DNA from 2 places in the Stenotrophomonas sp. YJH_SMC_135 genome. Region 1 is predicted to be linked to the other one. Evidence: riboswitches for the same ligand, from Rfam matches in the RefSeq annotation. Region 1 holds a riboswitch; the other holds the start of a gene.
What was found. A riboswitch is a leader RNA that binds a small molecule or an ion and turns the genes downstream of it on or off. The one in region 1 is predicted to bind glycine.
Positions count from the first base shown of each region.

Region 1 (7,490 bases):
GCCGCCGGCGTGGCCGCTTCACCACTGGCGCGCACGCTGGACGTGCCGTTGGACCGCGCCGGCCGCGTGCAGGTGCAGCCGGACCTGACCCTGCCCGATCACCCGGAGCTGTTCGTGGCCGGCGACCTGGCCGCACTGAGCCAGGCCGACGGCAAGCCGGTTCCCGGCGTGGCGCCCGCGGCCAAGCAGATGGGCAAGTACGTGGCCGAGGTGGTCCGTGCACGCCTGCACGGCAAGCCCGAGCCCGGTCCGTTCAAGTACGCCGACTACGGCAACCTGGCCACCATTGGCCGCATGGCCGCGATCGTGCACCTGGGCCGGCTGCAGCTCTCCGGCGTGCTGGCCTGGTGGTTCTGGCTGGCCGCGCACGTGTTCTTCCTGATCGGCTTCCGCAACCGCATCGTGGTGCTGCTGAACTGGGCGGTCGCGTACTGGAGCTACCAGCGCAGCGCGCGCATCATCTTCGGTGATGACCAGGACGACCGGCGGCCGAAGCGCTAGGGCTTCCCGGGGCCTTTCCTGGGGTCAGAGCCCTTTCCGCCGGAAAGGGGCCCGACGCCGGCTACCGCATCCACGCATGACGTGGATTACTTCCGGCAGAAGTCCTCCTTCCTCGCGGTGTCGGCAATCTGCGCGGTACTCCAATGCCGGGTGATCCAGATCGCCAACGCGGTGCTGCTGAGATGCCAGCGCAGCATGCCGCGCCGAGGTTGCCGCCACAGGTGGCGCCGGGCAATCCAGAAGGCCTCCCGCTCCACTTCAGGCACCTTGTTCTTCATCCCGTCCTTGTCGAAGAACTGGGCGGTGAAGCGCCAGGGGTTCATCGGCTGGTATCCCGCCCGTGGCTCACCACTGCACGCAGCCACGCCACTGGGCGCGCGGTCGGCCGGCTTCGGCCGACCGTCCACCAATGCCAGCCCGAGCAGATACAGCAGGCCAGGCAGCAGCGCGATGCCGGCGACCAGCACGACGACGGAGATCCATGCGTTGCCGGCGGCACGCATCGCTCAGTGCGCCTTCGGTTTCGGGTACCACAGTGCGTTGACGATGACCCAGCGCTGGTCGAAACGCCCCATGTGGAAGTAGTCGACGAACCACGGGGTTTCCAGCCGCACCGAGGCCGCGTTGCCGGTCACGTCCAGCACCGTGCAGCGGCGATCCCATTGATCCTTCGGGGTCTTCAGCGCGCCCTGTTTCGTCAGCGAGACCAGCTCCTCCTTCGACATCCGGCGCAGGCCCAGGCGCTCGTCTGGCGTGTCACCGAGCACAGCGCGCTTGGCCAAGTCCGGGTGCAGCGAACGGGCGACGCGCTGCGGATCGGCCTCCAGCTGGCCATCGACGTAGTCGTGGCAGGTGGCTTCGATGGCCGCGATCGTGGCGGGGTCGGCGGCAGGGCTCGTTGCTGCGGAAAGCGCGAACAGCAGGGCAATCGTGGACATCCGGGTCTCCGGCTCTGGGCGCGGGCGGATCATCGCATGGGCCGAATGGCCCATCCACGCATGACGTGGATCTACTGTAGAGCCGAGCCCATGCTCGGCTCCCGCATCGGGCAGACGGAACAACAGCCGAGCGTGGGCTCGGCTCTACAGAAGCGCAGGATCCGTTGCCTGCAGCCAGGCCAGCTTGCGTTCGCGGGGCTGCTGCTTGAGTTGCCACTCGGCCCGCGAGGCGGCGGCCCGGTCCGGGTATTCGCGCACGGCCAGCACGCGCAGCGGCGGCCGGGCCCGGGTGTAGCGCGCGCCCTTGCCGGCCTGGTGGGCGGCGAAACGCGCCTCCACATCGGTGCTGATGCCGGCGTAATAGCTGCCATCGCGGCATTCGAGCAGGTACAGGAACCACGGGCGGACGGACGGGGCCATGCCTGGATTATGCCGTGCTGCACTGCAGCGGATATACTGGCGACCGAATGCAGGAGAGAGGCGCCGCGCTGGCGCCCGCCGAAGGCGCAGGCTCCCATGATCGCTCAGGCCGGTGGGCTGGAATCCCGCCAACCATGCATTCGACTCGCCGAGCTGGAGAGAGGTCACCGGGCATGCCCGGGACGATCCGCCGAAGGGGCACGCGGCCCATGCCGCTGAACTCTCAGGCAAAAGGACAGCGGGAGCGGCACCGGTCATCGTCATCCCGTCATTGCGCAGGCAGTGGCGGTGGTCGCGCATGGCCGGCCCCACCGCGCCCGGAGCCTGTCCCATGCTGCTGTCCATCATCTACCTGATCGCCATTTCCGCCGAAGCCATGACCGGCGCACTGTCCGCCGGCCGCCGCCGCATGGACCTGTTCGGCGTGGTCATGATCGCCTGCGTCACCGCCCTCGGGGGTGGTTCACTGCGCGACATCCTGCTCGGCCACTACCCGCTGGGCTGGGTGAAGCACCCCGAGTACCTGGGCTTCACCGTGTGCGCGGCGCTGATCGCCACCTGGGTGGCGCGCTGGATGCACCACTTCCGCCGCACCTTCCTGGTGCTCGACGGGCTGGGCCTGATCGCCTTCACCCTGATCGGCTGCTCGATCGCGCGCGAGGCCGGCCATGCGATGCCGATCGTGCTGATCGCCGGCATGCTGACCGGCGCGTTCGGCGGGGTGCTGCGCGACATCCTCTGCAACGAGGTGCCACTCATCTTCCAGAAGGAGCTGTACGCGATCATCGCGCTGCTGACCGGCGCGGCCTATCTGTTGCTGCTGCACTGGGGCGTGGCCGATGCCACCGCAATCCTGTGCTGCCTTGGCGGCGGCTTCGCGTTGCGCCTGCTGGCGATCCACTACCGCTGGGAAATGCCGAAGTTCGTCTACCACGACGAAGTGCATTGAGCCTCTTCGTAAAGTCGAGCCATGCTCGACTGCTCTTTGCAGGAAACCAACGCGCTTCGCGCGCAGGTCGGGCATGGCTCGACGCTACAGGAAGCGGTATCACCACCCCGGCGATGTACCTGGCGCTGTCGCTCATGCGCAGCGCCAGGCGCATCGCCGGTGCAGATGGGCCGGCCTCCAACTCCGACCGGCCCTGATCGCGGCCGCACCCCCGCAGGCGCTGGCCGCCATCCACACACGTGCCGCACTCAGGCGGCTTCGATCAGGCTGCTTCGGACACCTTCACGTCGCGACGGGCGCGCACGGCCGCAGCCAGACGCTCCAGCACCGTCACGGTGGTGTCCCAGTCGATGCAGCCATCGGTGATGCTCTGCCCGTAAACCAGCGGCTGGCCTTCCACCAGTTCCTGGCGGCCACCGACCAGATGGCTCTCGATCATCACGCCAACGATGCGCTGTTCGCCGTCTTCCAGCTGAACAGCAATGTCCTCGATCACCTTCGGCTGGTTCTCGGGGTTTTTCAGGCTGTTGGCGTGGCTGGCGTCGATCATCAGGCGCGTCGGCAGCTTGGCCTTGGCCAGCACCTGGCAGGCGTCGGCGACGCTGCCGGCGTCGTAGTTCGGCTGCTTGCCGCCACGCAGGATCACATGGCAATCCGGATTGCCGGTGGTCGACACGATGGCGGTGCCGCCCTGCTTGGTGACCGACAGGAAGTGATGCGGATTGGACGCCGCACCCACCGCGTCAGCGGCGATCTTCACGTTGCCATCGGTGCCGTTCTTGAAGCCGACCGGGCACGACAGCCCCGAGGCCAGCTCACGATGCACCTGGCTTTCGGTGGTACGCGCGCCGATCGCGCCCCACGCCACCAGGTCGGCGATGTACTGCGGCGAGATCACATCGAGGAATTCGACACCGGCCGGCAGGCCGAGCTTGTTGATGTCGCGCAGCAGGCCGCGGGCAATGCGCAGGCCCTTGTCGATCCGGAAGCTGCCGTCCAGGTCCGGGTCGTTGATCAGGCCCTTCCAGCCCACCGTGGTGCGCGGCTTCTCGAAGTACACACGCATGACGATTTCCAGTTCGCCGGCCAGCGCGTCGCGCAGCGGCTTCAGGCGCTGGGCGTATTCGATGGCGGCCTTCGGGTCGTGGATCGAGCACGGGCCCACCACCACTGCCAGGCGGTCGTCACGGCCGTGCAGAATCTGGTGCAGGGCCGCGCGCGAGGCGCTGACGGTGTCGGAGGCTTCATCGTCACAGGGCAGCATCGCCAGCAGCTGGGCAGGCGGTGTCAGCGGTTCGATGGTGCGGATGCGCAGGTCGTCGGTGTGCGGGGGCATTGCAGGAGATCTCCGGAACGTTGGGGTCCCCAGCGTGGCGGCATGAAAAAAGCCGCCAGGTTCGCTGGCGGCTTTCGGGAATGCGTCTGAAGCTTTCTTCAGGGTGAGCGCAGTCCTTCCTCCGCCAGTGGCTTCGGAAAGTAATACCAGTAAAAGCGGGTGGCGGCTGCGTTCATGGGGTGTATTGATAGCACAGCTTTTGCGCAGTGCAAAATGTTTCATCCGCAACCGCGGGTGCGGTTCAGCGAGGCGCGCGCCGGCGCTGCCCACGCGGCAGCAGCCACGCAAAGCCGCTCATTTGCCATGCACTTCCACGTCCAGCAACAGGCCTTCGTGGATGTCGGCCCAGCGCTCCAGCACGCGGTCCAGCTCCTGCCTGGCCTCGTCCAGCTGCTCGGGATTGAGCAGGGAACGGGCGGTGTAGAGGTCGGAGACCAACCGCCGCAGGGCCGCCTCCGGGATGGCCACCGACGGCCCTTCCCGCCCCGGCAACTGCAATGCCGGGCTGTCGCCAAGCGGGCCGAACAGCGTGACCTGGAGCGTGCTCTGCATGATCAACTTCCCTGCGGATGGACATGGGCAATGTCCTGTTTACCGCGTCCGGGTGACAGGCGCATGTGCCATGCGCGTCCGGAGACGCTGCTACAAGGCGGCCAGGTCGGCAAGGTGCTGCCCCATCCCATCGTCTGCGCCGACGGCGTTGATGGTGGCGAAGTACTGATGCCAACCGGTGGCGGCAATGCCGGCCACCAGCGCGTCGGCGTCCGCGCGGCTTGCACAGCGCCAGACCGCATAGAACTGCTCATCGCTGCCGTGCTGTACGCCCGTGGCAATGCGGCCCATCGCCAGCAGTGTGATGCGGACTGGATCGAACTGCTGCATGCCTGCACCGATACGGGCGAAGAAGGCATTCCGCTGCGCGGGCTGGAGCGTGGTCCAGGCGGGGGTGGCGGTATAGAGCTCGATGAAGGTGTGCGACATGCTGCTTCTTCCTTGAAGGTTTGGGGGGTTGCCGGCCAGCGGCCGGCACTACCGGAGCGAGCGCATGGCGCGTTTGCGGATGTAGGCATTGGCATCACCAGGGTGCTGCTGTTGCCAGCGCGCGCACAGCGCACGCAGCCACTGCGGCTGTGTCTTGCCGGCATCATTGAGCCAGTTGCCGACCGAGTCCTGCACATAGCGCTCCGGGTCGTCGGCGAGTGCTTCCAGCATCGCCTCTGCAAGTTCCGGCTGCCGCTTGAACAGCGCGACATGTGTGGCCCACACGCCGCGCGGGCGCAGCGCTTCGCAGGCGAAGCGGCGCAGGTACGGCGATCCTTCCTGCGTCCATGGTTGCAGGTACTCCAGCGCCTGCAGTGGTGCGGCAACAATGTCGGCACGCAGCGCCAGCCACGCCCATTCGCGCACGCCGAAGTGCGGGTCGTCAGCCAGTGGCCGCATCGCCTGCAGCTTGGCCGGCAGCGTCGCGTCGGCTTCGCCGCCGATCAGGTAGCAGGCCCAGCCACGCACCGTGTCTGACGCATGCGCCTGCCAGCGCGCAGGCTCCCCCTGTCCGGCTTCGTGCAGCAACCGCGCCGCCAGCGCCATGCGCTGGGTGATGCCCTTGCCTGAGGCGTCGCGCATGCATTGCAGCGATTCCGGCTCAAGGGCAGGCGCCACCACCTGCAGCAGCGCGGTGAAATCCACGGCCAGGCATTCGGCCAGATGGGTGGCAGCAGCGCTGCCACTGTTGAGTGCATGCAGCCTTTGCGCAGGAACGGGCGTGCTCATGCTGCCGATTCCCGCCCACCGTCCGTGTGCTGCCAGACCTTGTGCAGCAGCTGCGACAGCTGCTGCTGTTCACCCGCATCCAGGCCGTCGAACAGGCCGCTGATCCATTGCGTGTGCTGCTCGAACAACGACTCGGCCAAGCGCTTTCCCGGTGCGGTCAATACGATCTGCAGACGGCGGCCATCCCCGTCATCGCTGCGACGCTGCAGCAGGCCTTCACGCTGCAGGCCATCGAGCAGGCCGCTGATGGTGGCACGGGTCACGCCGGCACGCGCGGCCAGCAGGTGCGGCGGCAGCGTGCCACCGGCCCCGTGCAGCAGGAACAGCACGATGAAGCGGCCCTCGCTGAGCCCATGCGGTGCCAGCCGCGCGGCGCAGTCGCGATCGATCGACGAGGACAACGAGAGCAGCTGGAAGCACAGGCGCAGTTGCGCGATGTTGGCGTGGCCGCGTCGCTGCGATTCCTCCAGCAGGGCCTGATGCTTGGCTTCGATCATCTCACGAACACGATATGGTTAGGCGACTAATCATATCACCAGATAGCCGCCATCTGTAAACCACAGCCGATATCAGGGGAGCTTTCCCAGCAGCAGGCGCGCGATCAGCCCGCCGCCCTCGCGGTGCAGCAGCTGCAGTTCGCCTGCGTGACGCCTGGCCACGTTGGCGGCCATGGCCAGTCCCAGCCCGGTCCCACCGGTAGCGCGACTGCGCGAGCTTTCGCTGCGCTGGAACGGTTGCAGCAGGCGGACACGATCAGCTTCGGCGATACCCGGCCCGCGATCCATCACATCCAGCTGCACCCCATGTCCCCACACGGCGACATGCAGCTCCACGGCGCCCGCGTAACGCTCGGCGTTGTCGATGAGATTGTCGACCGCGCGCCGGAGCAGCAGCGCATCGCCATGCCACGGCAGCGTATCCGGGCACTGAAGCGAAATGTCGACCCCGCGCAGCAGCGCCCCTTGCAGGCATTCCTGCAGCAGGGCAGCCAGATCCAGCGAGCGCATCTGCAAGGGCTGCAGCTCGCCGCGTGCATAGTCCAGCACCTGCTCGATCATCGCGTCCATGCGTTCGATGTCCGCCACCATCCGGGCGGCCTGTGGTGCGGGAGCGAACTCGGCGCGCAGGCGCAGGCCGGTCAGGGGCGTGCGCAGGTCATGCGCCACTGCCGCCAGCATATGGGTCATGTCCTGTGCCTGGACCCGCAGGCGTTCGCGACCGGTGCTGATCGCGGCGGCCAGCATCTGCACTTCGCGTGGGCCATCGTCGGGCAATGGCGACTCGGCCTGCAGGTCGACGCGTGCGCTCGCTTCGGCCAGGCGCCGCAGCGGGCGCCCCAACCGGATCGACGCCCACGCCGCCAACGGCGCCAGCAGGATCGCACCGCCCAACAGGGCGAGCATCACCTGGCGGCGCCAGGCCGCCAGGTCACTATGGTCGCTGCCGACCACCCGCCAGCGGCCGTCGGCCTGGCGCATCCCCAGTTCAAACGGCGGCCACTGCATCGCGGTCAGCAGCGCGGCCTGTGATTTCAGCACGCCAGCACGACCGGAGGCGTCCAGTACCGCGCCACCCT
Region 1 is NZ_JCAFVN010000002.1:254,645-262,134, reverse strand. Features, by position in the region: gene AC5P98_RS07755 (NAD(P)/FAD-dependent oxidoreductase) at 1-501, shown strand, start outside; gene AC5P98_RS07750 (hypothetical protein) at 588-1,004, opposite strand; gene AC5P98_RS07745 (nuclear transport factor 2 family protein) at 1,008-1,439, opposite strand; gene AC5P98_RS07740 (GIY-YIG nuclease family protein) at 1,584-1,859, opposite strand; glycine riboswitch at 1,900-1,989, shown strand; glycine riboswitch at 2,003-2,108, shown strand; gene AC5P98_RS07735 (trimeric intracellular cation channel family protein) at 2,191-2,808, shown strand; gene AC5P98_RS07730 (3-deoxy-7-phosphoheptulonate synthase) at 3,071-4,144, opposite strand; gene AC5P98_RS07725 (hypothetical protein) at 4,439-4,696, opposite strand; gene AC5P98_RS07720 (DUF6616 family protein) at 4,787-5,125, opposite strand; gene AC5P98_RS07715 (DNA alkylation repair protein) at 5,174-5,914, opposite strand; gene AC5P98_RS07710 (MarR family winged helix-turn-helix transcriptional regulator) at 5,911-6,411, opposite strand; gene AC5P98_RS07705 (sensor histidine kinase) at 6,484-7,490, opposite strand, start outside.

Region 2 (7,490 bases), on a different contig from region 1:
GTTCCTCGAGAATCCCGGCCACTGCCGGCAGCGCGGTCTCGTCAGCCACCAGCAGCACCTGGCCAACGCCGGCCGGCGGCTTCCATTCCCAGCCCTCGCTGCTGTCGGCGCAGTCGGCATCCGGGGCCAGCAGCACCACGCGGTCGCCCGGCCGTGCATGGATGGCCCATCGCGAGGCCGGCCCGGTCTCGCCATGCAGCACGAAATCAACATCGACCTCGCCCTGCTCTGCACGCAGCTGGCGGAGGGTGTAGGTGCGCATCGGCGGGCGCTGATCGTCCGGCAGGGCCCGATAGCGTGGGTACCAGTCCTCGCCGCTGGGGACCTGCGGCGCCTCCTGGCCGGGCAAGGGGAAGAACACCTTGATGCGCTGGTCCGGCCCTCCGGTCGTCATCCGCGCCACGTCGGCACCGGTGAACACCATGCGGTCCAGGGAAGGGGAAAGAACGCGGCGCTCCTTCAGCGCCACCTCGAACAGGCGGTAGGTCTGCTGCGCAGCCATGGGGAACCTCATGCAACGACAGTGGATCGGCTGGCTGTCGTGCACCTGTGCACCGGCTGGCTGGAGTGCCCAGCCTAGTCCGGCGGTTTCCCGCCGCAAGCGTTGCGGGCGCCACGGCCCGCCCTACCCCTGCGCGCTGCTCAGTGACCCGTGCAGGCTGCCTGCGCCGCGCGTTCGCGCCGGTGTTCCCAGTACCAGAACACGAAGCCGGCGCCGAAGAACCCAGCCTCGCCCAACGCCAGGTGCAGCGGGCTGGCGCTGAGCAGCGGCGACACCACGCCGGCCACCACGGTGCTGATCATCAGCTGCACGAAGGCCTGCAGCGACGAGGCCAGGCCGCGCTGGTGCGGGTACATGTCCAGCACCGCCAGCGCCAGGATCGGGAAGATCAGCGCCATGCCCATGCCACCCAGGAAGATCGGCAGCACCGCCCACGGCAGCACGAACTGCGGCGCCAGCGCCACGTAGCCGACGTTCAGCAGCACCGACAGCGCGCACAGGCCGAAACCAATGGATACCTGGCGGGTGGGCGTGGTGTGCCCGGCCATGCGCCCGGACAGGAACGAGCCGGTGGTCATGCCGCCGATGGTGGGGATGAACAGCCAGGCGAAACCGCCCTCGCCCAGGTGCAGGTGTTGCATCACGAACACCGGTGCCGAGGAGATGTACAGGAAGATGCCACCGAAACCGATGCTGCCGGCCAGCGCCAGGCGCAGGAAGCGCGGATTGAAACCGATGCGCACGTAATCACGCATCAGCACCCGCGGCGACAACGGAACGCGCGCTTCGAGCGGATGGGTCTCCGGCAGGTAGCGGGCGGTGGCCGCCAGCAGAACCAGTGCGAACACCACCAGGAACCAGAAGATCAGCGGCCAGCCAGCACCGCTGAGCAGGATCCAGCCACCGATGATCGGCGCGATCGCCGGGGCGATGCCGAACAGCATCGACACCTGGCTCATCAGCCGCTGCGCGTCGTGACCGTGGTACAGGTCGCGGATCACCGCGCGGCCGACGATCATGCCGACGCCTGCGGACAGGCCCTGCAGGGCGCGGAACCCCAGCAGCGTGGTCAGATCGGTGGACAGCGCACAGCCGACCGAGGCGCCCACGAACACCACCAGGCCGCCGAGGATCACCCGCTTGCGGCCCCAGGCATCGGACAGCGGGCCGTGTGCCAGGCTCATCAGGCCGTAGAACAGCAGGTACACGCTGATGGTCTGCTGCACCGCCACCTCGTCCACCGCCAGGCGCTGGGCCAGCTGCGGGAACGCGGGGAAGATGGTGTCGATCGAGAACGGACCGAACATGGCCAGGCCGGCGAGCAGCAGGGCCATGCGGCGGGTGGAAGGAGCAACAGCGGCGGTCATGGAGAAGGCGTCCGGCAGGGCCATGCGCGGCACGCACGGCGGGCGCCAGTCCCCTGCAGCAGGGACGGCGCCAGATGAATTCGGGTATCCGCCCATCATAGGTGGGGATTGCGCCTGATGCCATGCAGCAGTGCACAAAACGCACGGGCGGGCCATCGGCCATTCAGGCGCCGCGGCCGGGCCCGCAGGCGGCTGGCGGGCCCGCAACGGGCTATAATCGGCGGGCAACACGGTGGGAGAAGCGGAACACCGCTGCCGAAGGCGCAACGCCCGTAATCGCTCAGGCCCGATACCACCCGTAACACAACTCTGGAGAGACCGGTTCGATCCGGCGCCGAAGGGGCACGAAGCCGCGGTTTTCCGCGCTTCCAAACTCTCAGGCAAAAGGACAGAGGGGCGCCCCGCAGACCGCCGACCGGCGGCTTGTGCCCGTGCGTGTGCCCTTTCCTGACGGATCCTTCGCCATGTCCCAGAACACCCCTTCCCTGCGTGAGCTCGAGCACCACAATGCGTTCGTCGAGCGCCACATCGGCCCCAACGATGCCGAGATCGCGCAGATGCTCGACGTCGTCGGCCACGCGTCGCTGGATGCGATGACCGATGCCATCGTACCGGCCAAGATCAAGTCGCCGGCGCCGCTGGCACTGCCGGAATCGATGACCGAAGTGCAGGCACTGGCGAAGATCCGTGCGATCGCCGACAAGAACACCGTGCTGCGCAGCTTCATCGGCCAGGGCTACTACGGTACCCACACGCCGAACGTGATCCTGCGCAACATCCTGGAAAACCCGGCCTGGTACACCGCCTACACCCCGTACCAGGCCGAGATCTCGCAGGGCCGCATGGAAGCGCTGATCAACTTCCAGACCCTGTGCGCCGACCTCACCGGCATGGAAATCGCCAACGCCTCGCTGCTGGACGAAGCCACCGCCGCAGCTGAAGCGATGACCCTGGCCAAGCGTTCTGCCAAGTCGAAGTCGGACACCTTCTTCGTGCACGACGCCGTGCACCCGCAGACCCTGGAACTGCTGCGTACCCGCGCCGAGCCCATGGGCATCGTGCTGCGCGTCGGCACCCCGGCCGAGGCACTGGAAGCAGAAGCCTTCGGCCTGCTGCTGCAGTACCCGGACACCTTCGGCCAGATCGGCGACTACAAGGCGCTGGTCGAGGCCGTGCACGCGCGCGGCGGCCTGGTGGCCGTGGCCACCGACCTGCTGGCGCTGACCCTGCTGGCCGCCCCGGGCGAATGGGGTGCGGACATCGTGGTCGGCAACAGCCAGCGTTTCGGCGTGCCGTTCGGCTTCGGCGGCCCGCACGCCGCATTCATGGCCTGCCGCGACGCCTACAAGCGCTCGATGCCGGGCCGCCTGATCGGCGTCTCGGTCGATGCCCAGGGCAACCCGGCCTACCGCCTGACCCTGCAGACCCGCGAGCAGCACATCCGCCGCGAGAAGGCCACCTCCAACATCTGTACCGCACAGGTGCTGCTGGCGGTGATGGCCTCGATGTATGCCGTGTACCACGGCCCGGAAGGCCTGACCCGCATCGCCCGGCGTACCCACCGCCTGGCCTCGATCCTGGCCGCCGCGCTGCGCGAGGCCGGCGTGCAGGTCGGTGGCGACTTCTTCGATACGCTGCACATCACCGGCGTGCATGCCGATGAGATCCACGCCAAGGCACGCGCCGCCGGTTACAACCTGCGTGCGATCGACAGCGACTCGGTCGGCATCAGCCTGGACGAGACCGCCACCCGCGGCGACGTGGTCGCGCTGGCCGCCGTGTTCGGCGCGCAGGCCGACATCGATGCGCTGGATGCCAGCACCGCCGACGCACTGCCGGCCGGCCTGCTGCGCCAGTCCGCATTCCTGACCCATCCGGTGTTCAACACCCACCACAGCGAGCACGAACTGCTGCGCTACCTGCGCTCGCTGGCCGACAAGGACCTGGCGATGGACCGCACGATGATCCCGCTGGGCTCGTGCACCATGAAGCTCAACGCCACCGCCGAGATGATCCCGGTGACCTGGCCGGAGTTCTCGCAGATCCACCCGCTGGTGCCGGCCGACCAGGCGCTGGGCTACAAGGAACTCATCGACACGCTGGAAGCGATGCTGGTGGAATGCACCGGCTATGACGCGGTCAGCCTGCAGCCGAACTCCGGCGCGCAGGGCGAGTACGCCGGCCTGCTGGCGATCCGCGCCTACCACCGCTCGCGCGGCGAAGGCCACCGCGACATCTGCCTGATCCCGGATTCGGCGCACGGCACCAACCCGGCCTCGGCGCAGATGTGCGGCATGAAGGTGGTGGTGACCAAGACCGATGCCAACGGCAACGTCGACGTCGAGGACATCCGCCTCAACGCCGAGAAGTACAGCGACCGCCTGGCCGCGATCATGATGACCTACCCGTCCACGCACGGCGTGTTCGAGGAAGAGGTGGTGGAGATCTGCGAGATCATCCACAAGCACGGCGGCCAGGTGTACACCGACGGTGCCAACATGAATGCCCTGGTCGGCGTGGCCAAGCCGGGCAAGTGGGGGTCGGACGTTTCGCACCTGAACCTGCACAAGACCTTCTGCATCCCGCACGGCGGTGGCGGCCCGGGCGTCGGCCCGTGCGCGGTCAAGGAGCACCTGGCCCCGTTCCTGCCGGGCAAGCTGGGTGACAACGGCCCGGTCGGCATGGTCAGCGCGGCCAGCTTCGGCAGCGCCTCGATCCTGCCGATCAGCTGGATGTACATCGCGATGATGGGCCGCGACGGCCTGCGCAAGGCCACCCAGGTCGCGCAGCTCAACGCCAACTACATCGCCAAGCGCCTGGCCCCGCACTTCAAGACCCTGTACACCGGCCGCAACGGCCTGGTGGCGCACGAGTGCATCCTGGACGTGCGCCCGCTGGAGAAGACCAGCGGCATCGGTGCCGAGGACGTGGCCAAGCGCCTGATCGACTTCGGCTTCCATGCCCCGACCCTGAGCTTCCCGGTGGCCGGCACGCTGATGGTGGAGCCGACCGAAAGCGAATCGCTGCACGAACTGGATCGCTTCATCAACGCGATGATCCAGATCCGCGAGGAGATCACCGCGATCGAAGACGGCCGCCTGGACCGCGAGGACAACCCGCTGAAGAACGCGCCGCACACTGCCACCGCAGTGACCGCCAGCGAGTGGACCCACGCCTACCCGCGTGAACTGGCCGCCTTCCCGCTGGCCAGCCTGAAGCAGAGCAAATACTGGCCGCCGGTGGCGCGTGTCGACAATGTGTACGGCGACAAGAACGTGATGTGCGCCTGCATCCCGGTCGATGCCTACAAGGATGATGAAGTCGAGGCGTGATTCCTCACTGCATCGGTAAAGAAAACGGCCCGCGCAAGCGGGCCGTTTTCATGGGGCGTGTGGACCAAGGCCCACACCCACAAGCATCCGATCACGGGTCCGGCATCTGCCCCAGGCTCAACTGCCACGACACGCCAAAGCGGTCCTGCACCCAGCCGTAGCGATTGCTGAAGTCATAGTCGCCCACCGGCATCAACCAATGGCCGCCCTCACCCAGCACGCGTGCCGCGCGCTCGAACTGCTCGGCACCGGAACACTCGACGAACAGCGAGATCGACGGCGAGAAGGTGAAATCGTGCACGTCCAGGCTGTCGAAGCACAGGTAGTGGGTGCCACCGAGCAGGAAGATGGCCTGGCGGACCTGCCCCGGCACGCCGGCGCCGGCCCCCTCGGGATGGCGTTGCAGGGCCAGCAGCCGGAAATCGGCAAAGGCTTCGGCGTACAGGGCCAGCGCGGCCTCGGCCTGGCCGGTGAACATCAGGAAGGGACGGCTGCGCAGCATGCGGTACTCCTGGTCGACGGGCCGATGACGGCCTACCTGTACAGTGCCACGCGGAATGTGTGCCTGTTGTAGAGCCGAGCCCATGCTCGGCTGGCGATCGCGCAAACAGCAGCCGACCGCAGGGTCGGCTCTACAGAATCACGCCTGGCGCATGCGCCGCGCGATGGCACTGCTGGCGGCGATCGTGGCGGTCAACGCCACCATCGACAGGAACTGCAGGCGGGTGTGCGACTCACTCAGCAGCAGGCCGAAGATCAGCGCAAGGATCGCCAGTGCACAGCAGGTCAGCCACGGGAAACCGGCCATGCGGAACGGCAGTCGGGTACCCAGACGATCCGCGCGACGACGCAGCACCAGCTGCGAGACCAGCGACAGCGTCCACACCAGCAGGCAGGTGGAACCGACGATGTTCAGCAGCACTGGCAGCACCCGGTCCGGGAACAGCAGTTCCATTACCGTGGCGGCAAAGCCGAACAGCACGCTGGCCAGCACGGCGATCACCGGCACCTGGCGCGGGTCGGTCCAGCCAAGCACGGCCGGCGCTTCGCGACGCTGCGCCAGCGAATACATCATGCGCGAGGCGCCGTAGAGGTTGGCATTGAGCGCCGACAGCAGCGCGATCACGGCGATCAGGGTGATGGCGGTGCCCGCGCCCGGGATGCGGGCGATGTCCAGCACGGCGGCGAACGGCGACTTCAGCGCCTCGCTGGTCCACGGCACCACGGCGATGATCACGCTCAGCGAGCCGATGTAGAACACCAGGATGCGCCAGGCCACGGTGCGGATGGCACGGGCAATGCTGCGCTCGGGGTCTTCGGTTTCGGCCGCCGCCACGGCCACGATCTCGGTGCCGCCGAAGGCGAACACCACCACCAGCAGCGCCGCGCCGATCCCGGCCAGGCCCTTCGGCGCAAAACCACCGTGTTCGGTGAAGTTGCTCAGGCCCGGGGAGGTCACCTGCGGCAGCCATCCCATCAGCAGCGCCACGCCAATGGCGATGAACGCCAGGATCGCCGCGACCTTGAGGATGGCGAACCAGAATTCGAACTCGCCGAAGTTCTTCACTCCGAGCAGGTTGATCGCGGTGAAGAACAGCATGAACGCCAACGCCGCCATCGGTACCGGTATCGCCGGCCAGACCGTGGCCAGCAGCCCGGCCGCACCCACTGCTTCGGCGGCGATCACGATCACCAGCTGCACCCACCACAGCCAGCCCACGGTGGCACCGGCGGTAGCCCCCATGGCGTCGGCTGCATACACCGAGAACGCGCCGCTGGTCGGTTTGGCCGCCGCCATCTCGCCCAGAGCGTTCATCACGATGATCACCAGCGCTCCGGCGACCAGATACGACACCAAGACCGCCGGACCGGCCGCCTGCACACCCACGCCCGAGCCGAGGAACAGCCCGGCGCCGATGGCGCTGCCCAGGCCCATCATGATCAGCTGGCGGGGCTTGAGCGAATGTCCGAGGCGGGACGGCGAAGCGGTCGGAATCGAGTTGGGCATCGGCGGGGCTGGCGGCGGGCTACAGGGGCGACACCTTACCCTGTCCCGTGCCCACGGGGATAGGCACAGCGCAGCAGGCCGCTCAGGCCAGCGCCGGCTCGCCGACGTTCCCACCGATACGGGCACGATAGGCACGCGGCGAGAAACCGGTTTCAGCCTTGAACTTGCGGGTGAAGGCACTCTGGTCGCTGAAACCGCAGGCCTGGCCGATGCAGGCGATGCTGTCGTCGCCATGCAGCAGATGCATGGCCATCTGGATCCGCAGCCGGGTCAGCACCTGC
Region 2 is NZ_JCAFVN010000003.1:785,904-793,393, forward strand. Features, by position in the region: gene AC5P98_RS14650 (siderophore-interacting protein) at 1-502, opposite strand, end outside; gene AC5P98_RS14655 (multidrug effflux MFS transporter) at 643-1,869, opposite strand; glycine riboswitch at 2,169-2,271, shown strand; gene gcvP (aminomethyl-transferring glycine dehydrogenase) at 2,334-5,201, shown strand; gene AC5P98_RS14665 (VOC family protein) at 5,293-5,703, opposite strand; gene AC5P98_RS14670 (amino acid permease) at 5,842-7,209, opposite strand; gene AC5P98_RS14675 (AraC family transcriptional regulator) at 7,292-7,490, opposite strand, start outside.
Region 2: another riboswitch for glycine. It lies ahead of gcvP (aminomethyl-transferring glycine dehydrogenase); the one in region 1 lies ahead of AC5P98_RS07735 (trimeric intracellular cation channel family protein).